3 regions of the Tepidibacillus sp. HK-1 genome follow, and region 3 is predicted to be linked to each of the others. Evidence: a T-box and tRNA genes for the amino acid it is inferred to sense, from the RefSeq annotation. Region 3 holds a T-box; the other regions hold tRNA genes.
The links. The T-box of region 3 lies ahead of leuS (leucine--tRNA ligase). A T-box ahead of a tRNA ligase gene usually reads a tRNA of that ligase, here a tRNA-Leu.
Positions count from the first base shown of each region.

Region 1: it encodes a tRNA-Leu, which carries the amino acid that the T-box ahead of leuS (leucine--tRNA ligase) is inferred to sense. The anticodon was not compared.
Region 2: it encodes a tRNA-Leu, which carries the amino acid that the T-box ahead of leuS (leucine--tRNA ligase) is inferred to sense. The anticodon was not compared.

Region 1 covers NZ_BDGM02000008.1:22,307-30,903, reverse strand. The annotation lists gene BEN26_RS05710 (GNAT family N-acetyltransferase) at 1-242, opposite strand, end outside; gene BEN26_RS05705 (2'-5' RNA ligase family protein) at 286-792, opposite strand; gene BEN26_RS05700 (phosphatidylglycerophosphatase A family protein) at 1,210-1,758, shown strand; gene thpR (RNA 2',3'-cyclic phosphodiesterase) at 1,761-2,315, shown strand; gene BEN26_RS05690 (hypothetical protein) at 2,369-2,854, opposite strand; tRNA gene BEN26_RS05685 (tRNA-Met) at 3,101-3,176, shown strand; tRNA gene BEN26_RS05680 (tRNA-Asp) at 3,219-3,295, shown strand; tRNA gene BEN26_RS05675 (tRNA-Ile) at 3,332-3,407, shown strand; tRNA gene BEN26_RS05670 (tRNA-Leu) at 3,420-3,508, shown strand; tRNA gene BEN26_RS05665 (tRNA-Val) at 3,542-3,617, shown strand; gene BEN26_RS05660 (hypothetical protein) at 3,840-3,986, shown strand; gene BEN26_RS05655 (hypothetical protein) at 4,263-4,412, shown strand; gene BEN26_RS05650 (NAD(P)H-dependent flavin oxidoreductase) at 4,670-5,743, shown strand; gene BEN26_RS05645 (hypothetical protein) at 5,765-6,274, shown strand; gene BEN26_RS05640 (aspartyl-phosphate phosphatase Spo0E family protein) at 6,271-6,435, opposite strand; gene BEN26_RS05635 (carbon-nitrogen family hydrolase) at 6,719-7,510, shown strand; gene BEN26_RS05630 (putative hydro-lyase) at 7,627-8,403, shown strand.
Region 2 covers NZ_BDGM02000028.1:173-7,972, reverse strand. The annotation lists gene pstB (phosphate ABC transporter ATP-binding protein PstB) at 1-711, opposite strand, end outside; gene pstA (phosphate ABC transporter permease PstA) at 829-1,662, opposite strand; gene pstC (phosphate ABC transporter permease subunit PstC) at 1,662-2,594, opposite strand; gene pstS (phosphate ABC transporter substrate-binding protein PstS) at 2,667-3,758, opposite strand; tRNA gene BEN26_RS12455 (tRNA-Leu) at 4,222-4,310, opposite strand; tRNA gene BEN26_RS12450 (tRNA-Gly) at 4,389-4,463, opposite strand; tRNA gene BEN26_RS12445 (tRNA-Phe) at 4,510-4,585, opposite strand; gene BEN26_RS12440 (hypothetical protein) at 4,634-4,894, opposite strand; gene BEN26_RS12435 (NAD(P)/FAD-dependent oxidoreductase) at 5,185-6,324, shown strand; gene BEN26_RS12430 (DUF1641 domain-containing protein) at 6,346-6,762, shown strand; tRNA gene BEN26_RS12425 (tRNA-Pro) at 6,844-6,920, opposite strand; gene BEN26_RS12420 (YmaF family protein) at 6,972-7,310, opposite strand; tRNA gene BEN26_RS12415 (tRNA-Ala) at 7,708-7,783, opposite strand.
Region 3 covers NZ_BDGM02000001.1:107,742-116,338, forward strand. The annotation lists gene BEN26_RS00550 (MTH1187 family thiamine-binding protein) at 31-333, shown strand; gene BEN26_RS00555 (YqeG family HAD IIIA-type phosphatase) at 514-1,032, shown strand; gene yqeH (ribosome biogenesis GTPase YqeH) at 1,039-2,148, shown strand; gene BEN26_RS00565 (shikimate dehydrogenase) at 2,208-3,050, shown strand; gene yhbY (ribosome assembly RNA-binding protein YhbY) at 3,066-3,359, shown strand; gene BEN26_RS00575 (nicotinate-nucleotide adenylyltransferase) at 3,362-3,955, shown strand; gene yqeK (bis(5'-nucleosyl)-tetraphosphatase (symmetrical) YqeK) at 3,945-4,556, shown strand; gene rsfS (ribosome silencing factor) at 4,540-4,899, shown strand; gene BEN26_RS00590 (CvfB family protein) at 4,896-5,786, shown strand; gene BEN26_RS00595 (class I SAM-dependent DNA methyltransferase) at 5,776-6,522, shown strand; T-box leader at 6,579-6,805, shown strand; gene leuS (leucine--tRNA ligase) at 6,854-8,597, shown strand, end outside.

The DNA of each region.
Region 1 (8,597 bases), on a different contig from region 3:
TCCTTCAGGACAGCGACTCTCTCAATCTTGACGGTGGAGGGGTCATGGTATTCCCTCATTCTTGCAGTTGCTACAGGACGTTTATCATCATAGACAATAAAGTGAGTTGCTGTATTATCGTATTCATCCATTTCTAGTTCTTTTGGAACTTGTTGTTCATCGATAAAAACAACTTCTCTAATAGAAAAAGCATCCTTTAATTCTTGTAGATTTGTTACGAGTTTGTATATCAACTTTTGCATAAACTCACCTCAAATTTGCTACGAATATTTAAATTCACTGCTATTATTTTCCTGTTAATAAAAAAGTTTGATAAACTGTCCATGATTGATTCTCAATCTGATAACACAAATGAATTCGATCGACCAGTATAGACTTATTTAAATTTTCCAATTTCAATCTACCATATACATCATGTATTTCTTGTTCATGCAAATCTTGAGCAATGGTCATATGTGGAATAAATTGATGTTTTAATGGCCGCTTTAAGATGTCAGCGTTTAGTTTTTCTTGTAATTCATAAATAACAGGATTTTTTTCAAACCCTACATATACAACAGGAGAGATAGGAAGAAAAGTACCGACTTTGCTTAGTTTTAATGTAAAAGGAGGAATTTGACTTGTAATGTTTTCAATATATTGAATAGCCTCGTTTATATTTTCTATCTCAAAAGCCTCTTTAATTGTAATATGGGGCGGAATTAATGTGTAATGAGAATCATAACGTTTTCGTAATGAATTCGCCCAATCCTGTATTTCCTTTTGGGGGTAAATCACAATACCATATTTCATACCTTTTTCCTCCTTTTTCAACCTATCATTAGGTTCATAAACCTATTTTATCAAAAGAATTTGAAATATGAAATATTTTGGTAAATACAATGAAAGAATAAATTGCCTTTTTTCCGTATAAACTAAGAAAGAGTTTTTTTACATGAAGGAGGAATAAAATGGCAGTCATTTTTATTGTTTTTATTGCTTTGCTTTTTTTAGTTGGAATGAGTTATGGTTTAGCCTATTTAATTCAAAGACTGGATCAACATCAAAATCAATAATCTTTATCTATTTTTATTTTATATTTGATAAGGGTGGCAGTGTAAGCATGATTCACTGCTACTCTTTTTTTTAATAATATATATAATGAAGTTTATTTTGTATATGTAGAGAAAGTGATATGATGGAGAAAGATATTTTTGGAGGTGACAGGTATTGAAAAGAAGGGTACCAAGTAAAGAGGTAAAAGCTGCAGCGTTACAGAGATTAAGAGAACGCGGTGTTACATTGGAAGACATTGCAGAAATCGTCTATGAATTACAATTGCCATATAATAAAGATTTAACCATGGAGCTTTGCCTGGAAAGTGTAAACAAAGTATTAGAAAAACGTGAAGTTCAACATGCATTACTTGTTGGGATCGAGTTAGACGTATTGGCTGAAAAAGGTTTGTTAACTGAACCATTGCAATCTCTTGTTGAGTCTGATGAAGGACTTTTTGGAATTGATGAAACAATGGCATTAGGCTCTGTCTTTGGTTATGGAAGCATTGCAGTGACCACTTTTGGATATTTAGATAAAGATAAAGTGGGAATAATTAAAAAGTTGGATACAAAAAACGGTAAAGGTGTTCATACGTTTTTGGATGACCTTGTTGCTGGAATCGCTGCTTCAGCGGCAGGACGTATTGCCCATCGATTAAGAGATGTGCAAGAAATGGTGGAAGAAATAGAAGAACAAATGACTGAGGATAATGTGGTTTAGCTATGAGATTATTTGTTGCACTTAAGCTAGCTGAACATGTAAAAAATGAACTTAAACAACAATTGCCAATTATTCGCAACAGCTTACAATTGGGAAAATGGGTACCAGAAGAAAATTGGCATATTACTCTTCTTTTTTTAGGGGAAGTCGATGAAAAAGAGATGGAATCGTTAGACCAAGCATTAAATGAGGCTGTAAAAAATGTATCCCCTTTTCAATTACAGTTAAAGAATATAAGTGCCTTTCCTAGCGAAAATAAGCCTAATATTTTATGGGCTGATGTTCATGGGGACTTGCAAATGTTAAACAAACTTTACCAAAATTTTGTTGAAGCATTGACAAAAACAAAGATTACATTCGATGCAAAGCCAAAGTATACTCCTCATGTAACATTAGCAAGAAAGGTGAATGTTCCCTTTAAAAAGGAAAATTTTAAACTAACGTCTTCTGTATGGCAAGTAACTTCTCTAACTTTATACCAGTCAGTTTTTACGGTTTCTGGGGTAAAATATCAACCTATTTTAACTAAAGAGTTTTTAAATGAACGAGAGAAATGAGCTTTGTATGAAAATATGAGAGGCTGTTGATGAATTTCAACAGCCAAAACTTTTTAGAAACCATGGCCTGATTCATAAATTTGATTCGTTTGACTTGATAATTGAACCTGATTGATTGTTTGTTGTATTTGATTACTAAATGATTGGAGCGCATTTGCTTTTTGTTGCATCAATTGCTGAAGATGTAAAGGATTCATATTGGCTGATTTCAATTGGTTGTATTCGGTTTCCATCTTACCAATCTCGTTATAAAATTTTTGTAGCATTTGATCTAAATGCTGCATTTCAGGGACGCTAGTATGTTGTTGTGCCCGCCCAAGTTGTTGCGTTTTGAAATTTTGTTGAGACATTTGCATGTTGTTAGATGCAGTGGACGACGTAAGTTGAGATTGTTGTATAGGTACAACTAATGATGGATTGCTCTGTAATTGTTTAGTCTGCTGTAGTAGTGATTGAGTTCCACTTACGATTTGTGACACCAACAGATTTGTTTCTTTATTTACATAAGCGATTTGTCTGTCTTTTATTTGTTTGGCCAAAATGCAACACTCTCCTTAACCATGGTTCAAGTCAATGGTATTCATGTATACACTGACAATGTTATTGTAAACCCAATTCACTAAATATATGTGACAATACTATTGACAAATTATTGTACTCTAGGTAAAATTACTTTTGTCCCAAAGACCAAGAGGTTTAAGGGATAAAACTATTTTTAAAAATTGTTGCATAAATGTTATAAATCATATATAATAATTTTTGTCGCTAATTTTATTATGTAATGACGCGGGGTGGAGCAGTTGGTAGCTCGTCGGGCTCATAACCCGAAGGTCGCAGGTTCAAATCCTGTCCCCGCAACCAATAAACTATTTGCACTACGTCGAATATTCCCATTTATATTATGGAGCTGTGGTGTAGAGGCCTAACATGCCTGCCTGTCACGCAGGAGACCGCGGGTTCGAATCCCGTCAGCTCCGCCATTTTAAAAAAGTATTTGTTTAAAGTTAAATTAGTAGGGGCCTATAGCTCAGTTGGTAGAGCGGTCGGCTCATAACCGATTGGTCACAGGTTCGAGTCCTGTTGGGCCCACCATTTAAAAGTCCTGCCGGGGTGGCGGAATTGGCAGACGCACAGGACTTAAAATCCTGCGGTAGGTGACTACCGTACCGGTTCAAGTCCGGTCCTCGGCACCATCTAAATTGAGTGTAACAACGTCGAATATATGTGACTCCGTAGCTCAGCCGGGAGAGCACCATCTTGACAGGGTGGGGGTCGCTGGTTCGAACCCAGTCGGGGTCACCATACTTTATATATCAAGGGTTTGAAGGCCATAAAAGATTTTGGAAAGTTGATGGTCGGATATAAACCCTTTTTTTATTTTTTAGACCACCATCTTTCAAGATGTTATTCCTGAAAGGGTACAGAGGTGATAAGTAAATGGATGATAATAGCGACAATATAAAGAATGAAATCCAATTTATGGAGCATAATGAACATAAGGTAAAGAAAAGGAGATGAATCATCGTGGATAAGAAAATCAGTCCTAAAGAAAAGGAGCCTACCATTGCACCAAGTATGGAGATGGATGCACTAGATGAAGATGCAACTCCTGAAGAGGTAAAAAAGGGGAAATATACAAGGGTGGTTAAATTAGTAAGTGATCGTCGATAAACTAACAGCTACAAACAAACGTAGCTGTTGTTCTTTATTGCTATCCCGTAATACATAATAATAAATTGTTATCGTTTTCACATATAAAATAGTCATAAAATTTTTATTAGATATTAAATTCTGGAAATCTAATAAAATTAGCTGCTGTTAAAGTATTTAATTGATTTTTCTAAAGATTTAAACTTTAACGATGTTCATATTTTTGTTATAATTTTCACAATCATAGACTAAAAAATGTTGTATAATGAGATTGAAATTAAAAAAGAGGTGATTGGGATGGCAATCTACAAAGTGGAAGAGGTAGCTCGTCAAAAAGATTTATTAGATTACGTTGTAAACTATAAAGGTAAAATGATGAGCTTTGAAGAGTATTTAACAAAAAAAGAACAAGAAGCTGTTTGGGATTTTTATCTAGCCAAAAAGTAAGAACTTGCAATTATTTTATTTATAATACAGTAAGATACTGAGTTCATATAAAAGACCTATTCAACCTAGTGAAAGAGATATTAAAGATATGGAAACAAACCTTTCTATTATAGGAAGGTTTGTTTTTTTTTGCTTACGAAATCTCCAAAATTGTCAAACTTATACTAACTAATTCAAGTGAAATATTTACTTTAAAGGTTTAAAACGTTATAATGCAAACAATGATAATCATTAAACAAATTCAAGGAGTCGATTTTATGAAATTACCTTCACTCTCGTTAGGAGATTTAATAGCGTCAGTACCTATTATTCAAGGAGGAATGGGCGTAGGTGTTTCTCGTTCTAGGTTAGCCTCAGCTGTAGCAAATGAGGGAGGAATTGGGATCATTTCTGGGGTGCAAATTGGTTTTAATGAACCAGATTTCGAAAACAATGCTCTTCTTGCTAATATAAGAGCTCTAAGAAAAGAAATTAGTAAGGCACGGGAGTTAAGTCCCAAAGGCATTATAGGGGTTAACCTTATGGTGGCCATGAACCATTATAAGGAAATGGTAAGAACCGCGGTAGAGGAAAAAATAGACATTATTGTTTCTGGAGCCGGGTTACCTAAGGAATTACCTGAATTTATTAAAGGCACAAAAACGAAAATCGCACCGATTGTCTCTTCAGGAAAAGCAGCATATCTAATGACGAAGCTATGGGACAAAAGGTATGAATATTTACCTGATTTAATGATTGTTGAAGGACCTGAAGCAGGTGGACATTTGGGTTTTTCCATTGATGAATTAAAATCTAAAATAAATCTTTCTCAAATCTTAAGTGATGTAAGAGAAGCGTTACATTCATTTGAAGAAAAATATAAAAAACGTATCCCTATTATTGCTGCAGGAGGTATTTTTAATGGTCAAGATATTGCAAAATATTTAAAATTAGGAGTCTCCGGAGTACAGATGGGAACTCGCTTTATTGCTACAGAAGAATGTGATGCAGATGTTAATTACAAACAGGCATTTATTCGTTCAAAACAAGAGGATATCAACCTTGTAAAAAGTCCTGTTGGTCTTCCAGGAAGAGCCATCCATAATGAGTTTGTTAAAACAGTTGAAGGAGAAAGAATACCTGTAAAAAAGTGCTATGATTGTTTAGTCACTTGCGACCCTAAAACGACTCCTTATTGTATATCAAAAGCACTTATCGAGGCAGTGAAAGGGAATATTTCAAACGGATTGATTTTTACCGGTTCAAATGGGTATCGATTAAATGAGATTATTACTGTTAAAAAATTGATGAAAGAGCTCGTTCAAGAAGCTGAACTGATGATGTCTATGTAAAGATATTAGTAGTAAAAATCCTTGAAAGTTTTAATATTTCAAGGTTTTTTTATTACACACCTAGTAATCTTCACGCCAATGCAAAATGGTGATATTTGTATATCTTTTTTTCCAATACAAATTACGCATATAACTAGAAATCTAGATCCTGGCCATCAAGTCATGGTATATAAAGCAGCAGGAAAAATAGAGCAATATTTAATCACACTTAACCCATATGATCTTGTTGATGTATTTTTGATGTCTTTAAATCAAAATGATAAACAGTTGTTTAAAATGTTGCTTTCGAAAAATAAATATAAGGAAATACCTTCACTATTGGTTGAAATGGATAAAATCGATACTATCTCAAGAACGACTATTTTTGATAAGACGAACACATTCAATCTAATGTCATTTGAAATTCCCATAGAAGTAAACTTATATTGGAAAGAAGGGGGAAGAGAAAAAAGGAAAATGAATTTTCTACTAAAAAGAAATTCAGTTACAGATCGATGGACAATTGATTTTGAGGAACTGTTTACTGATTAAATGTTCTTTTTTTGTTGCTGTTCTTTCAATATTTCGATATGTAATTTGTCTAAAGATTGGCTTAACTTGATAACGACTGGATGAGTCAAACCATATTTCATAGCAGATTGAATCATTTCTTCTCGCAAATTTTCAAATTGTTCTATAAGTTGTTCAGACAAAATATATCAAACGCCTTTCAGTGGATGTTTTTACACAACATGACAAATAATAACATAATTTTTATTAGCTGACTATAAACAAATTCACAATTTTTACATAAAATTTTTTTTTAAATTTAAGCAAATGTACAAAATTGAATATATTAAGGTTTTTGCCTTAGATAAGAATTGTAAAAACTTACAAAATTAGACGAAATGCCGCATGACACTTGGCAGTTTTTGTTGTATGATGACATTAGTCATAGAGAAACTCACACGATAATAGTAAGGGGATTGAATAGTAATGGATAAAATAAAAGTTTCTGCAATCCAAATGGATATTCAATTTGGCCAATCTGAAGTAAATAGACAACGGTTAGTAGACACGATGCATAGGGCTCTCAAGCAGCAGCAATCCAATGTGGTGCTTGCTCCCGAAATGTGGAATTTGGGGTATGATCTTGAAAACGCTCTTAAAAATGGAGATCGAGATGGAGAAATGGTTAAATCCTCCTTCACGGCAATCGCTAAGCAATATGGTTCCTATATCATCCCAGGTTCGGTGGCGAATGTGAGGAATATTAAGGTCTTTAATACTACTTATGTCATTGATAATCATGGTGATGTACGAGGCTACTATGATAAAATTCATCTATTTCGACTCATGAATGAAGAAAAGTATCTTGAACCCGGTAACAAACGTTTCACTTTTGATTTATATGGCCATAAAGCCGGAATCGTCATTTGTTATGATATTCGTTTTCCAGAGTTAATACGTTCGATGGCATTAGATGGGATGGAAGTATTATTTGTCCCAGCAGAATGGCCACATCCTCGCTTATATCATTGGAGAAGTCTCCTTATTGCTCGAGCAATTGAGAACCAAATGTTTGTGGTTGCAACGAATCGTGTGGGAAGTGACCCGAATAATACATTCTTTGGCCATTCGATGATTATTGATCCATGGGGAGAGGTGATTGCTGAAGGTACAGAAGAGGAAGAAATTATTACGGCAGAACTTGATTTGTCCATTGTTCCAGAGATAAGGAACAGAATTCCTGTATTTAAAGACCGTAAAGAAGAATTTTATTTTTAGTCAAAGAAAAGAAGGAGGATTAAGATGAGTGGTATTGGTAACGACTTATTTTCCGAATAGAGCTTCTTTTGTTCGATAATATTACATACCATTTATTTAAAAGATGGGGTGATGAGATGGAAAATGTTCAACAATTAAGAATGAAAATTAGAGCCAATGAATTTACGAAACCTACGACAGGTTATGGGATGGATCGATTACAAGCAAACGTAGTCATTCTACCGAAAAAATACGCTTATGATTTTCTTTTATTTTGTATCAGAAATCCCAAACCTTGTCCAATATTAGAGATTACGGATACCGGTTCACCTTATATAAAAAAATATTCAGATGATATCATTGATATAAGAACCGATGTTCCTAAATACCGAGTATTTAAAAATGGTGAATTCGTTGATGAACCATTGGATATAAAGGATATTTGGCAAGATGATTTTGTAACCTTTCTTCTAGGATGCAGTTTCACTTTTGAAAATGAATTAATAAATAATGGAATACCCGTAAAACACATCAACCAAGGGAAAAACGTGGCGATGTATATTACGAATATTGAGACTGAACCAGCAGGATCTTTTAGAGGAAATCAAGTTGTAAGTATGAGACCATTTCATTATTCTTTAATCCCTCGTGTTGTCGAAATTACTTCTAGGTTTCCTAGTGCACATGGTTCCCCTATTCATATAGGAGATCCTACCCAAATTGGTATCAAAGACATCCATTCACCAGACTTTGGCGATTCTATTGACATCGCAGAAAATGAAGTACCTGTGTTTTGGGCATGTGGTGTGACGCCTCAAGTCGCTCTATTAAATAGCAAACCAGATATCACGATTACTCATGCCCCAGGGCACATGCTCATTACGGATTATCCAACGGCCAAACTTGCTAGATAAATTAAACATAGATTACCTGATAACAAATGTTTGTTGAATTTTCCGTTGTCATTTAGGGGTTTGTATATTCCATAAGCTGCGACATAGCGTGACGAACAGCTTTAGCTGTGTAGCACGACTTGTACACTTTGTGTGCTTTCAAGTGCCCTTCTCTCTTATAGAAGGGAACGGATGACGGAGCGCGATGGAATATA
Region 2 (7,800 bases), on a different contig from region 3:
TTTAGGGTTTGAAAAGATTTTAACAGTATCATCATATTCAATCAACTCACCATTTAGGAAAAAGGCAGTTTTATCAGACACACGAGCCGCTTGTTGCATATTATGAGTGACGATGATGATTGTATACTTATCCTTTAAAGAATGAACCAATTCTTCAACTCTTAATGTAGAAATCGGGTCAAGTGCAGATGTTGGTTCATCCATCAATATTACATCTGGTTCTACTGCTAAGGTTCTAGCAATACATAGACGTTGTTGTTGACCACCTGATAACCCCATGGCATTTTTGTTTAAACGATCCTTGACCTCGTCCCAAAGATTAGCCTGAATTAAACTAGTCTCTACTTTTTCATCTAAGATTTTTTTATTTTTCGTTCCATTTAAACGTAAGCCAGCAATCACATTATCGTAAATCGACATCGTCGGGAATGGATTAGGTTTCTGAAAAACCATCCCAATTCGGTGGCGTACGCTTACTGGGTCTATATTCGTATCATAAATGTTTTGGCCATCAACGATGATTTCACCAGTAACTCGTGCTCCTTCAATCACTTCATGCATGCGATTGATCGTACGAATAAATGTAGATTTCCCACAACCAGACGGTCCAATTAAAGCTGTAACTTGTTTATCTTTTATATCCAAATTTATATCTCTTATAGCATGAAAATCTCCATACCAAGCGTTCAAATTATTTACTTGAATTGACATAGATTCCACCTCATTTAATGTATGACGATAAGTAAGATGAGTTCACAAGATAACCCACAAAAGTGACATCCTCCTTCGAACCGTATTCCGATTACTTTTGCGAGAACCCTAGAAAAATTAAGCTCTACTTCTTGTGAGAAAACGTGCAGACACATTAAGAACTAAAATTAGAAGGATCAACACTAATGCCCCTGCCCAAGCTTGAGCTTTCCAGTCTGCATATGGAGAGATCGCATAGTTAAAGACCTGAACGGGGATAGAAGCCATAGGCTCTAGTAAAGTTCTGCTAAAATAAATATTTCCAAACGCCGTAAATAATAATGGTGCTGTTTCTCCAGATACACGTGCAACAGCTAACATAATTCCAGTTACAATTCCCCTCATTGCAGAAGGTAAAACAATGAATAAAATAACTCTCCATTTAGGTAACCCTAATGCTAATCCAGCTTCGCGAATATCACTTGGGATTAATTTTAACATTTCCTCTGTTGTACGTGTAACCGCAGGAATCATAATAAATGCTAATGCAACTCCTCCAGCAATCGCTGTAAAACCACCCATGGAAATGACTAATAAAGTGTAGACGACAATACCAACAACGATGGAAGGGACACCAATTAAAATATCAGTAAGAAAACTAATGGACTTACCCAACCTATTTCTCCCATATTCAGATAAAAAGATCCCTGACATGAGACCAACAGGAATACCTATAATTGAAGCAATTAAAATTAAAGTAAACGTTCCAATGATTGCATTTGCTATTCCACCACCTTCAACTCCAGGGGGAGTTGGCGTATGAATGAAAAAACTTAAATTTAATGCAGGTAAACCTTTCATAATAACATATCCAAAAATACTAAACAGTGGAATTAAGGCAGTTACTGTTGCAATAATTGTGAGAATAACCATTATTTTACTTTTTATCTTTCTGTTCTTAAGTGATTTCATCATTTCACCTCTTGAGTTCCTTTTGAAACTGACCAAACCAATAATCTTGCAATAATATTTATAAGTAAAGTAACCCCGAACAAGACCAAACCAATTTCAATCAATGCAGATAAGTACAGATTTGATGAAGCTTCAGTAAATTCATTGGCTATTACACTTGCCATCGTATAGGCTGGATCAAAAATAGATTTTGGGACAGAAGGTCTATTCCCGATAACCATCGTTACTGCCATCGTTTCACCAATTGCTCGTCCTAACCCAATAATCATACCACCTAATATTCCCGTTCTTGCATAGGTTAAAACAGCTGTTCGAATCATTTCCCATTTGGTTGCTCCTAAAGCTAGAGCTGCTTCACGTTGTGTATTTGGTACAGTTGCAATTACTTCTTTTGAAATTGATGCAATTGTAGGGATAATCATAATAGCTAAGATCACACCAGCTGTAAATAAACTCACGCCATACGCCGGACCTGAAAAATAAGGTATAAATTCTCCTAATGTATTAATAAAAATAGGTGCGATATAGTTCCGTAAAAATGGAGCTAAAATAAACATTCCCCACAAGCCATACACAATTGAAGGGATTGCTGCTAATAATTCAATCATAAATCCTACCGAGTTTCGAACCCATTTAGGTGCTATTTCTACTAAATAGATGCCAATCCCAACACTAATCGGCGTTGCAATGAGAAGTGCAATAAGTGAAGAAACCACTGTCCCATAAATAAAAGGCCAAGCTCCAAATTGTTCTTCAACTGGATTCCATTTCGAGTCAAAAATATAATCCCACCCAAACTCAGCAATCGATAACTTCGATCCAGAATACATTTCATAAATCATTAAGAAAAGTAGAAACATAACTGAAAAACCAAATAGATAAGCGATTCCCTTAAAGATTTTGTCTCCGTAATGTTTTTTCAAGCGATACACCCCTTACCAAGCTAAAATACACAGCAAAAAACCCTGTTATTTAGGGTTTTTTGCCATCCGTATGTCATTTTACTATTTCACTTGAACTTTGTCTAATTGTTTAACATCTAAATCTTGAATTTCTTTTGGTAATGGAGCATATTGTAACTCTTCAGCAAATTTTTGTCCTTCAGTAACAGCATATTTTAAGAAGTCGACCACTTGTTGAGTACGTTCCTTATCCATTGGGGAATTCTCATAAACCAATAACCATGTTGTTCCAACGATTGGATAACTATTTGCACCAGGTTGGTTTACTAAAGATATTTTCATATCTTCAGGCATATTTGCTACTGCTCCAGCAGCTGCGGCAGAAACTGTTTCAAGCGTTGGAGCCACAAAATTGCCATCCTTATTTTGAAGCTCGACTGCTGTCATTTTATTCTCAATAACGTAGGCTAATTCAACATAACCAATCGTACCAGGCTCATTTTGAATTTGTCCAGCTACACCCTCATTACCTTTTGCACCAATACCTTCAACTGGCCATTCGATTGATTTACCAACTAAGTTATCACCCCAAATTTCGGGTACTGCAGCATTTAGGTAGCTAGTAAAAATATAAGTTGTTCCTGATCCATCAGAACGATGTGTTACTTTAATCTCTTCATCTGGTAAGTTTACACCTGGATTAATATCGGTGATTTTTTTATCATTCCATTTTGTAATTTTTCCTGTGTAAATTTCTCCTAATACTTGTGGAGTTAATTTTAATTTATCTACACCTTCTAAATTATAAGTAACGGCAACCCCACCCAATGTTACTGGAATGTGAAGCACATTTCCACCTGCTTGATTGATCTCGTCTTCTTTCATAGGCGCGTCAGATGCAGCAAAATCTACTGTTTTCTTTATCAATTGCTGAATTCCGCCACCACTACCAATTGATTGATAGTTTACTTTAACACCTTTAGCATTTGCATAATCTGGAATCATTCTTTGTAATAATGGGTTAACGAAAGAGGAACCAGCTCCGTTTAATAGTATATCTTTACCCGCAGCATCTCCACCTTGCTGTGTTTGTTCTCCGCCTTGTTGATTTGGTTGATTTTGAGCAGCACATGCTCCTAAAGTAAAGACAATCACTAATGCTAGGAAGAGTAAGCCTAATTTTTTAAAGTTCACTTTCAAAAGCCCCCTTGAATTTTTTGATTTGTTTTCCTTACAAGTTTGAGTATACTTTGTCCATATCAAGCTAGCGTTAATGAATTGTTAAGGAATTGTAAATTTTGATCTGTTTTTTTATTTTTTCCGTTTTTATTATGATTCATCCATACTCATATGAGTTATCTCTGCTATAAGAAGAAAAGAATATTAGGAAGACATTGATGACAGAAAAAAATGAGCGATAGCAAGCGCTATCGCCTTTTTCATATATAATGTGGGGTCAAATCTATGTCACATGTTTATTTTAACGACACATTGTTGATAAATTATTAAACAAATGTAAAATTAAATTAAATAAAAAAGTAGCTATCAAAAGCTACTATTTTATTTGCAATATGAAATTCATCTGATAATGATGTCATTCGACGTCGTACTCGAAAATTAATGAAAATTAATATAGTGCACTCTCTGAATATATTAATGGTGCCGAGGACCGGACTTGAACCGGTACGGTAGTCACCTACCGCAGGATTTTAAGTCCTGTGCGTCTGCCAATTCCGCCACCCCGGCACGTTAATGGAGTACCCTAAAGGGCACAACTGTATTCGCTTGCTAGAAGTAAAATCGACGTAGCTGCGCTCAAATATATGGAGCGGACGACGAGATTCGAACTCGCGACCCTCGCCTTGGCAAGGCGATGCTCTACCACTGAGCCACGTCCGCAAATAAACATTAACTTTAAATAGTTGTCCATTTTTCATTTAAAAAATGGTGGTTCGGGACGGAATCGAACCGCCGACACGAGGATTTTCAGTCCTCTGCTCTACCGACTGAGCTACCGAACCTCTTTTGAGACATCAATTATCATACCATTAAAACGAATAAATGTCAATTTAATCTTTTTTTGACTTCATATATTCAAACGTATTCTTGCCTGTAGAATATAAACCAACTGCAATAACTCCATCATTTATTCCCTGTCTGATTGATTCGATAATTTGATGGTCAGCAAATAATAATGCATTCCCTATATTAAGCAAAACGATAAGCAATAGTGTAGTCCATGCTCTTAGCTTTTTAGGAATATGGATATAATCACTTAGAAATGGGGTTAAAGACATGGCTAAAGCTATAATAATACCCATTTCAATCATCATTCTTCCCCCCTTCAGAAAACTAAAAAGATAGCTAATATATTATATGAAAATAATGTATTTTTTCTTATGTGATCACCCATCCATTTATTTTTTGTTCTCTCGCTCAGAAAAGAATGATTACTTATTAGTATTTATTAAAAAAATCATTGAAAAAATAATCGAGACTTGTATAAAATATGAGTTAGAGACATACCGCCTAAGGTATCTTTGTTCCATGTTCAATATTGAACAAAGTTTGGCCTAGGCAATTCTCTTTATAGAACCAAAGTTAAGGGAGGGTAAAAAAAATGGCTAAAAACATTGTAATTCTTGGTGGTGGAACCGGTGGAACCATGGTTGCTAACCACTTGGCAAAAGGATTAAATCACGAAATTAAAAATGGTGAAGTAAAACTTACCATGATTACTGCAGAAGAGGATCATATCTATCAACCAGGTTATCTCTTCATTGCTTTTGGTTTGCAAAATCCTGAGCATTATGTAAAAAAACAGAAAGCTTTAGTACATCCACATGTAAACCTCGTCATCGCTGATGCAACATTGATCGACAAAAATAAAAAAGTAATCAAAACAAACAAAGGTGACTTCACTTATGATTATTTAGTCATCGGTACAGGTGCAATTCCTCGTTTCGACTTAATTCCTGGCTTACCTGAAGCTGGTGATGACTTCTATACAATGGAGGGTGCTCTTAAACTAAGAGAAAAAATCACAAACTTCCAAGGTGGTAAGATCGTTATTACACTTGGCCAACCTCATAAATGCCCAGTTGCACCTATTGAATTGTATTTAATGTTACATGAATTCTTTGAAAAGAAAGGTATTCGAGAAAAGGTTGAGCTCGTTTATACCTATCCGCTTGAGGAAGTTCATCAGGCAGTTAAGGTTGCTAAATGGTTAAAACCTGAACTTGAAAAACGTAATATCCGTTATGTTACTCAATTCGTGCCTGCAAAAGTAGATCCAGCGAGAAAGATTCTTACTTCCAAGGACGGAAAAGAAGAATCCTTTGATCTGTTAATTTCAATTCCACCTCATCGCGGAGCAAAAGTTATCTTCGATTCTAAACTTGGTAATGAAATGGGCTTTATTCCGACTAATCAATACACTTTAAAATCTGAAGTAGATCCTTCTATTTATGTAGTTGGAGATGCAACTGCAATCCAAATTAGTAAAGCTGGTTCTACAGCTCACTATGAGTCTGAATATGTTGCTAAAAATATTGAGCAAGAACTTCATGGCCAAACACCTACTCACTTCTATGATGGAAAAGTTTTCTGTTTTATCGAAGCAGGTCTAGAAGAAGGAACTTACATTAATATGGATTATAAAAATCCTCCAAATCCAGTTCCACCATCTGCTATGATCCATTGGTTTAAACATGCATTTAACGAAATGTATTGGATGACAGCTCGAGGACTATTATAGAAAGGAAAAGGGGTGTAAAAAATGAGTGTGACAATGGAAGAATGTAAGAATACGTTAGAATTAACTGAACAAGAATTAAATACCTTAAAAGAATTAGTACAAACAATTAATACTATGAAAGAGCAAAATGTATTAAAAGATTTATTAGATTTAGCTCACTTCATTTCCGGTGCAACAAGAGCATTAAACTCAGGGGCAGTAATTAAAATGGCTAATATCGCAGGGACAGCAGTAGAAACTGGAGATAGAGTACTAGCTGATTTAGGTGGCATGGAAACGATTAATAAAGTGCTAGATGCCGTTGAACAGGCAAAAGAAGATATAAAACATGATACCTCTAAAGTTGGCTTTGGATCATTGTTAAAGCTAATGAAAGATCCAGGTGTTCAAAATGGATTAAAGTTTATGCTTGCTGTTACAAAAAATTTATCTAAGTAATTCTAACCTATAAACGACAAAGAAGGCCTTACTTAGTATGATTTAAAGTAGGTCTTCTTCTTTTTTTATGAAAGCTCATAGTGGTCGGGATGACAGGATTTGAACCTGCGACCCCCACGTCCCGAACGTGGTGCTCTACCAAGCTGAGCCACATCCCGATCAATTGTGTACTATATATTTTAAAAATGTTAAGCACAATTTGTCAAGGTTTAAAGATCGCCAGGCGCCGGTTGATCTACACCTCTAATACGATGCTTGTGTCCGACATTTTTTGTTGTATAGAAATCATAGTAATGAACATGCCTTCCACTGCCCACTGGAATAGCTGGACTAGAGTATGCTTCGTAATAATGTGTATGACCATTTTCAAACAAAACGTAACCTTCGACAGAATGGATATGTCCCCCATCACTAGTTAGTATTGGTGGTGAAGTAATATCTAGGCATTGATGAACATGATCTAATTCGATTGAAGTATAATCCACAGAACCATGGGTATGGTTTGGCACAAGACCTGGATAAGCATCATCTTTTCCTATTTTCTTCATTATTATCATCTCTCCTTTATAGGTGTATATCTCACAATACAAATACTATGTAAATGTCTAGCATTTGATTGTACTATAGCCTATTAAGGAGTAAATGTTTTGTAATATTTAAGTATGGTGGAGCATAGCACACCTAGAAATTAAAGAGCTGGTTTTTATGAAAAAAAATAAATAGTACGGATATCCTATTTTTACTATTATTCATGACTACACTAAATGATATTGATTTTACGAATTGGTTAGATTACGTTGCTGTTGAGAGTTTCACTGTTTGGATTGGAATGATGATCTACAAATTGAAGTTAATGAGGAGGAAAAAAAACCGCCCTTATGATGATTAGGGGGCAGACATTTTCGGTTTAGATCTAAAAGCGAATTTGCTTATTGGTTTTATTGATGGTGGAGCATAGGGGGCTCGAACCCCTGACCTCTACACTGCCAGTGTAGCGCTCTCCCAGCTGAGCTAATGCCCCATTCTTAAGACAAAAAT
Region 3 (8,597 bases):
AATCAAAATTAAAGAAAGGGGATGTTCTTAATGGCGATTGTTGAAGTAACGATTACTCCACTAGGTACTGGAACACCAAGTGTTAGTCATTATGTAGCGGAAGTACATAAGGTTTTGGAGCAAGCACCTGAAACGCTTAAATATCAATTGACTCCTATGAGCACGATTATTGAAGGAGAGCTACAGGATATTTTATCCGTCATTCAAAGAATGCATGAGGTTCCTTTTGAAAAGGGAGCCTTAAGAGTATCTACTTCAATCAAAATCGATGATCGTCGTGATAAAAAAGCATCGATGGAGCAAAAGCTAAAATCTGTTCAAGAAAAACTTTAATTTTCAATAGAAATAAAAGCCTAATCATAGAGGAAGACTACTTTATTAGTAGCCTTCTTTTTTATGATAAAGTTTACATTAACTTATCTTTTCATTTCTAATATTTTTTTTTGCAGAAAACAGGATAAATATGGTATAGTTATTTTTCAGATGAAGGGATAAGAAGGAGAATAATCATTCATGTTTTTAGATAAATTCGCTCCCAATTTGCATGTGAAATCGATATATGATATTGATCTACAAGCCTTGAAAAAAGCTGGAATCACCTCGATCATCACTGACTTAGATAACACATTGGTTGAAGCTGATTCACCAGAGTATACGCCAAAGTTAGTGAAATGGCTAGATGACTTACAAGAAATGGGTTTTAAGGTGATGATCGTATCCAATAATAATAAGACAAGAGTTTCTGAATTTGCCGATCCTTTAACTGTTCCTTATATCTATAAAGCAAGGAAACCGTTTAAAGATGCATTTCATAAAGCATTAGAACTTTTAGGTTCGACCGTGAATGAAACGGTTGTAATTGGTGATCAATTACTAACAGATGTACTTGGTGGTAATCGGATAGGCCTTTATACCATTTTAGTAGTTCCTATCTCCAAAAAGGAAGGATTAGGAACAAAAATCAACCGTTTCTTCGAAAGACGAATCTTAACTTGGATGAAAAAACGGGGAATGATGTCATGGGAGGATTAGCTTAAAATGACGGAGATTAAATATTGCGAAGGTTGTGGAGTGGCCCTACAGACGGAAGACTCGAAAAAGGCGGGCTATATTCCTACCTCTACATTAAATAAAGAACATTTAATTTGCCAAAGGTGTTTTCGTATTAAACATTATAATGAAGTACAACCGATACAAATAGATGAAGATGAATTTCTGCAAATTTTACATAATATAAGCAATACGAAAAGTCTTGTCATTCAAATTGTAGATTTGTTTGATATTGATGGGACTTTTATCCAAGGATTACCTCGTTTTATTGGCCATAATCCTTTTATCATGGTTGCTAATAAAATCGATTTATTTCCTAAGTCTACAAATAGGGACAAGGTCAAAATTTGGTTAAAACAATACGCTAGAGAACATGGGCTTTCTCCAGAAGAGATTTTCCTCATAAGTGCTGAACATAATCTTGGTATACTCGAAGTAGTAGACTTTATTCAATCTTATCGAAAAGATCAGGATGTTTTTGTCGTGGGTGCAACCAATGTGGGTAAGTCATCATTTATAAATCGAGTGATTCATGAATTACAAGGTGAAACACAAGTGGAACTTACCACTTCAAGATTTCCAGGCACTACTCTCAACGAGATACGTCTTCCATTAGAAGATGGTCATTACCTAATTGATACGCCAGGAGTAGTAAACCGTGATCGTTTGAGTGAATGGGTCTCTCCACATACATTAAAAGTAATTTCACCTAAAAAAACCGTGAAACCTAAGGTTTATCAATTAAATGGTCAGCAAACTCTATTTTGGGGTGGATTGGCTCGAATCGATCAAAATGGGGATTCAACTAATACTTTTGTTTGTTATATTTCTAATGAGCTGCCTATTCATCGAACAAAAAGGAGTCAGGCAGAAGAGATTTATCAGAAACATCTAGGAGAACTACTTAGCCCTCCTACAAAGGAAGAGATTGGAGCTTTACCAAATTTGATGAAACATTCCTTTAAAGTTTCTGGAAAAGAAAAAATGGACATTGTGATCTCAGGTTTGGGATGGATAAGTGTTGGAGGAGAATCGACAAATGTAGATGTTTTTGTGCCGAAGGGAATAGGGGTACACATTCGTAAAGCATTGATCTAATCTTTATATTTTATAGGTAAATGAAACTTTAAAGGAAGTATTTTTTGGGAGAGTTTGATATGGTAAATAGTGAAACAGGGATCATCGGGTTAATTGGTCATCCAGTCGCCCATTCCAAATCCCCACAAATGCATAATGCCAGTTTAAGGAATTTAGGTTTGAATGATATCTATTTAGCATTTGATGTAAAACCAGAGAATTTAAAAGATGCCATTCAAGGAATAAGAGCCTTATATTTTAAGGGATGCAACGTAACGATTCCCTATAAAGTAAATGTAATTCCTTTTTTGGATGAAATATCTGAAGAGGCAGCAAGAATTGGCGCAGTTAACACCATCGTTAACAAAGATGGAAAACTGATTGGCTACAATACAGATGGAGAAGGATATCTTCGATCACTAGAAGAAGAAACGGGTTTTCAGCTTCAAGGGAAACGGATTATGATTTTGGGGGCTGGGGGTGCTTCTAGGGCGATTAGTTATACCTTATCTCTGCAACCAATTGAGGGCATGGTTCTAGTTAATCGTGATCTGAATAAGGCAAACGCATTATTAAACGAGTTAAAGCAGACTGATTATCATAAAGCGATTACATATCATGAACTTCCAAATGAAATGGAACAAGTAGATCTTATCATCAATACGACATCGATAGGGATGTATCCCAATATCAAGGAAACACTTATAAAAAAAGAATGGATTCAACCTCACCATTTAGTTAGTGATATTGTTTATAATCCTCTTGAAACCAAGTTATTGCAAGATGCCAAGGCTCAAGGAGCAAAGATTCATTCTGGTTTAGGGATGTTTATTTATCAAGGCGTGATTGCCTTTGAAAAATGGACCGGAATCACTCCAGATCCAAATATTATGAGACGTGTAGTATTAGATTCTATCGTTTAGGAAGGAAGAAAAAATATGTTAACGGGAAAACAAAAAAGGTATTTACGCTCACTTGCACACCATCTTGATCCTATTTTTCAAGTAGGTAAAGGTGGGGTTAATGAAAACATGGTGAAACAAATCAATGAGGCTTTAGAAGCAAGAGAACTGATTAAAGTTTCTGTATTAAAAAATAGCCTAGAGGATGCTGATGAAGCAGCAGCTGCCATTGTAGAAGGTACCAATGCAGAATTGGTTCAGATTATTGGCCATACGATCGTGTTATATAAGGAATCAAAGGAAAATAAAGAAATCGAATTACCGAGGTAATGATGAAAAAGATTGGAATACTTGGAGGAACCTTCGATCCGCTTCATATTGGACATCTTGTCATGGTGGATCAAGTATTGTTTTACGCAAAGCTTGATGAAATTTGGTTTATACCAGCGCCGATACCTCCTCATAAAAGTGAGGAAAAAATCACACCGATTCAACATAGGGTAGAAATGTTGAAACAAGTGATGAACATTGATCAACGATACAAGCTCTGTACGATTGAATTAGAACGTTCTGGACCATCGTACACCATTGAAACGATAAAGGAATTGAAAAGAAGGTATCCAGATCATCTTTTTTATTTTATAATTGGCGGGGACATGGTTCAATATCTACCGAAATGGGTTGGAATCGATGAATTGTTATCATTGGTTCAATTTATTGGTTTAGAAAGACCAGGATATCAGCTTGCTCCACAGTCACCGACTATGGAAAAAATCTATAAACAGGTGCAAATGCTGCCAATGCTACAATTAGATATCTCATCCACTCAAATTCGGGATTGGGTAAAGATGGGGAGAACGATCCGTTATGTCGTTCCCGATGTTGTGGAACAATATATTAAGGAGCATCATCTTTATGAAGATTGATTTAACATGGTTAAAATCCGAATTAAAACAACAAGTAACAGCGCATCGTTATATTCATTCATTAGGTGTAGCGGAAACTGGGAAACAGTTAGCCAAAGGATACGGTGCAGATCCTGAAAAAGTTGAGCTAGCCGGGATATTACATGATTTTTGCAAATTTTGGTCAAAAGAGGAATTGGCTAATGAAATAAGAAAACATGAAGTATTAACAAATGATTTGTTAGATTACAATGCAGAATTATGGCATGGACCAGTTGCTTCTGTCATTGTGCAAGAAAGGTTTCAAATTGATGATGAGGATGTAATTATGGCAATTCGTTATCACACTTCTGGAAGAGAACAAATGTCAACGATTGAAAAAATTGTTTGTTTGGCTGACTATATTGAACCCTCTCGACAATTTCCAGGAGTTGAGGAAATTCGGAAATGGGCAGAAAAAGATTTAGACAAAGCCTTATTAGCCGCAATCGATGGTACAATTCAATTTTTGATCAAGAAAAAAATGAAGATTTATCCTTTAACAGTTAGAGCAAGAAACGATTTAATTGACCAGATTGAAAAGAAAAGAAAAAAGGAGGATGAAAATGGCATTATCGGTTAGAGAAATTGCCGAGTTGGCTGCACAAACAGCTAGTAATAAGAAGGCAAAAGATGTTGTCATTTTAGATATTAGAGGATTATCAGTGATCGCTGATTACTTTGTTATTTGTAGTGGTAATTCTGAAACACAAGTACAAGCTGTGGCCAATGAGATTAAGGACAAAATGCATGAAGTTGGTGTTTTAGTAAAAGGGTCTGAGGGCATGGATCAGGCAAGATGGATCCTTATCGATCTTGGTGATGTTGTTGTCCATATCTTTCATAAGGAAGAAAGGGAATTTTACCATTTAGAACGTTTATGGGGAGATGCACCCCGAATTGAATTTGAGGAGAATACAGAATGAGTTTACAAACAGGTATGTACCATGTATTAAAGGTGGAAAGAGAGTCTCCATTTGGTTATTTTTTAAGCGATGGAACAGAAGATGTACTTCTTCATTTTTCTGAGACTAATCAGCAAAAGTTTGAACTAGGGGATCAGATTGAAGTCTTTTTATATAATGACCATAAAGGAAGAATAGCTGCAACGTTGCATACCCCAAAAATTGTTATGGGTGAAATTGGTTTTTTAACTGTAGATGGATATGAAACAAGAATGGGTTTTTTTCTAGATAATGGAATTAGTAAGCAAGTTCTTTTACCTATATCTGAATTGCCAGAAGAAAAGAAAATTTGGCCAAAACCTGGTGATCAATTATTAGTCAAATTGGTTCATGATAAGCAAAAACGCTTATTGGCCCATTTGGTAGATGATGAACAGGAAATAAAGAGTTTCATCGATCAACAATTAGATGGTCATTTGCCAGATCCTATAAAACAAACCCAATTTGTAAAAGGGATTGTACTTCGTCATATAAGTGTAGGCGCACATGTTTATTTGGAAAATCATCAAATTGGTTTTCTCCATCGTATGGAACAAATACATGAACTAAGATTAGGGGAAAAAGTACAGGTAAGACTTACCTTTGTTCGCGATGATGGTAGAGTAAATCTCTCAATGAAACCATTAAAGCAAACCAGTAGAATAGAAGATGCAGACCGTATTTTAGAGGTATTACATGAACGGGGAGGGGCTATGCCTTATTGGGATAAAACCCCACCAGATATTTTACAAAAGAAATTTAATTTAAGTAAAGCAGCATTTAAACGAGCATTAGGAAAGTTGATGAAGGATGGAGTCATTTATCAAGAGGAAGGATGGACTTATTTAAAGAATCGAGATGAATTATAAAAAATTTGCCTATGTTTATGACCAATTGATGAAAGATGCTCCATATGACCAATGGATAAAAATAACGGAGATGCTCATTAAAAAATACAACCTTCATCCTTCACGGATCATTGATTTAGGCTGTGGTACTGGGAATATCGCAATCCCTTTAAGTAAACAGGGCTACCAAATGATCGGGGTTGATTTATCCGAAGAAATGTTGTCCATCGCTTTTGACAAGATGTTAGAATCACATGTTTCTTTTCCTCTTATTCAACAAAACATGATGGAGTTAGATATTGATCAAAAGGTTGGACTTATCATAAGTTATTGCGATTCATTTAATTACTTACACGGAATCGAAGAGGTAAAAAAAGCATTTATTCAAGTGAATAAACATCTTGAGGACGGGGCATACTTTATATTTGATATGCATTCTCCTTACAAATTTAGGGAAGTCTTCCATGATCAAACCTTTGCTTGGAATGATGAGGATATTTCTGTGATTTGGCAAACAGAGGTAGATATCGATCAATTGATGGTAAACCATGATCTAACTTTTTTTGTGAAGCAATCTGAGCATTGTTATGAAAAGTTTCAAGAAACTCATATTCAGCAAACATATTCCATGGAAATGGTAAAACAAGGCTTAGAAGAAACGGGTTTTGAATTAGAGGAAGTTTTTGGTGATTTTCAATGGCAACCAGTTCAAGAAAATACTGAGCGGATTTTTTACGTTGCAAGAAAACAATCTTAATTTCTATTGACATTTTACGACAAGATTGCATATAATCATAAATAATCTGATCTAGTACAAAAGTAATGCAAAGGAGTAGTAACAAGCCATAGATTTTGAGAGAGTCGGTGGTTGGTGAGAACCGATAATCAAAAGCTTGCGAACTCGCCTTTAAACTGTAGATAGGAAAGCAAAGTACTCTCTACCGTACCTCTGCGTTAAAGAGCTCGAGTGGTATTTATGGTTGAGTAGATATCATTAGGGTGGTACCACGGGAAATGTAACCTAACCTCTCGTCCCTAGCACATGCTTTGGGGTGGGAGGTTTTATTATTTTTTAGGAGGTTTTTACCATGAATGAACAGGTTTATCAACCTAGAGAAATTGAACGAAAATGGCAACAAATCTGGGAAGAAACAGATGCACACAAAACCAATGAAGATGAAAAAAAACCCAAATTTTATACCTTGGAGATGTTCCCATACCCTTCTGGCGAAGGATTACATATGGGGCATGTCCGTGTTTATACCATTGGTGATGTGATCGCTCGTTTTAAACGAATGAAGGGATATCAAGTCCTTCATCCAATGGGTGCTGATGCGTTTGGATTACCTGCAGAAAATGCCGCAATCCAAAGAGGAGTCAACCCAAGAGAGTGGACCCTAAACAATATGGAAAGGATTCGTAATGAACAAAAACGTTTAGGTGTTTCATATGACTGGGATCGTTATGTAGCCACCTGTCTACCTGATTATTATAAATTCACCCAATGGCTCTTCTTGCTTTTCTATGAAAGAGGGTTAGCTTACAAGAAAAAAGCAGCAGTTAACTGGTGTCCTACTTGTAACACGGTATTAGCAAATGAACAGGTCGAAGATGGGAAATGTTGGCGTTGTGATAGCGAAGTGACCAAAAAAGAATTAAACCAATGGTTCTTCCGTATCACTGATTATGCGGAACGCTTACTTCAAGATTTAGACCAATTAGAGGGTTGGCCTGATAAAGTAAAAATGATGCAAAAAAACTGGATTGGTAAAAGTGAAGGAGCAGAAGTGGTTTTTACTGTTCCAGCATTAGAGGATACGAAGATTTCAGTGTTTACAACTCGCCCAGACACTTTATATGGTGTAACCTATATGGTTGTTGCACCGGAACATCCTCTTGTCCCCCAATTGATTGCAGGGAAAGAGAATGAAAAGGCAATTCTTGAGTTTATTGAAGAATTGAAAAAGGTAAATGAAATTACCCGTACCTCTACTGAAGTGGAGAAAGTGGGTTATTTTACTGGAACCTATGCCAAACACCCGTTAACAGGGGCAGATATTCCAATCTGGGTAGCTAACTATGTGTTAATGGATTATGGTACAGGGGCTGTTATGGGAGTTCCTGCTCACGATGAGCGTGACTTCTTATTTGCAAAAAAATATCAACTTCCCATTAAAATTGTGGTTCAGTCTAAAGAGGGTGAACCTTATACACTAGAACAAATGACTGGGGCATATACAGAGGATGGAGTTCTTGTAAATTCAGATCAATTTAATGGTTTAAACAATAGGGAAGCGATTCGAACAATTGGTGAATATCTTGAAAAAATAGGTAAAGGAAAATTAACTGTATCTTATCGTTTACGTGATTGGCTTATTTCTCGTCAACGTTACTGGGGAACACCTATTCCAATGGTGTATTGTGAAACATGTGGAAATGTACCCGTTCCTCTTGAGCAATTACCTGTTATTTTGCCAGAAGACGTAGTGTTTAACGGTAAAGATAATCCTTTAACCACTTCAGAAGCATTTGTTCATACGACTTGTCCGAAATGTGGGGGTCCTGCTCACCGAGAAACAGATACGATGGATACATTTATTGATTCATCATGGTATTACTTCCGTTACGCAAGCCCTCATGAAGAGATCAAACCATTTGATTCAAGACAAGTAAATAAATGGCTTCCAGTTGATGAATATATTGGTGGAATTGAACACGCTGTATTGCATCTACTCTATTCACGTTTCTTTACAAAAGTATTTTATGATGCAGGTCTTATTTCATTCCAAGAGCCTTTTAAGTCCCTTCTTACTCAAGGAATGGTACTTAAAG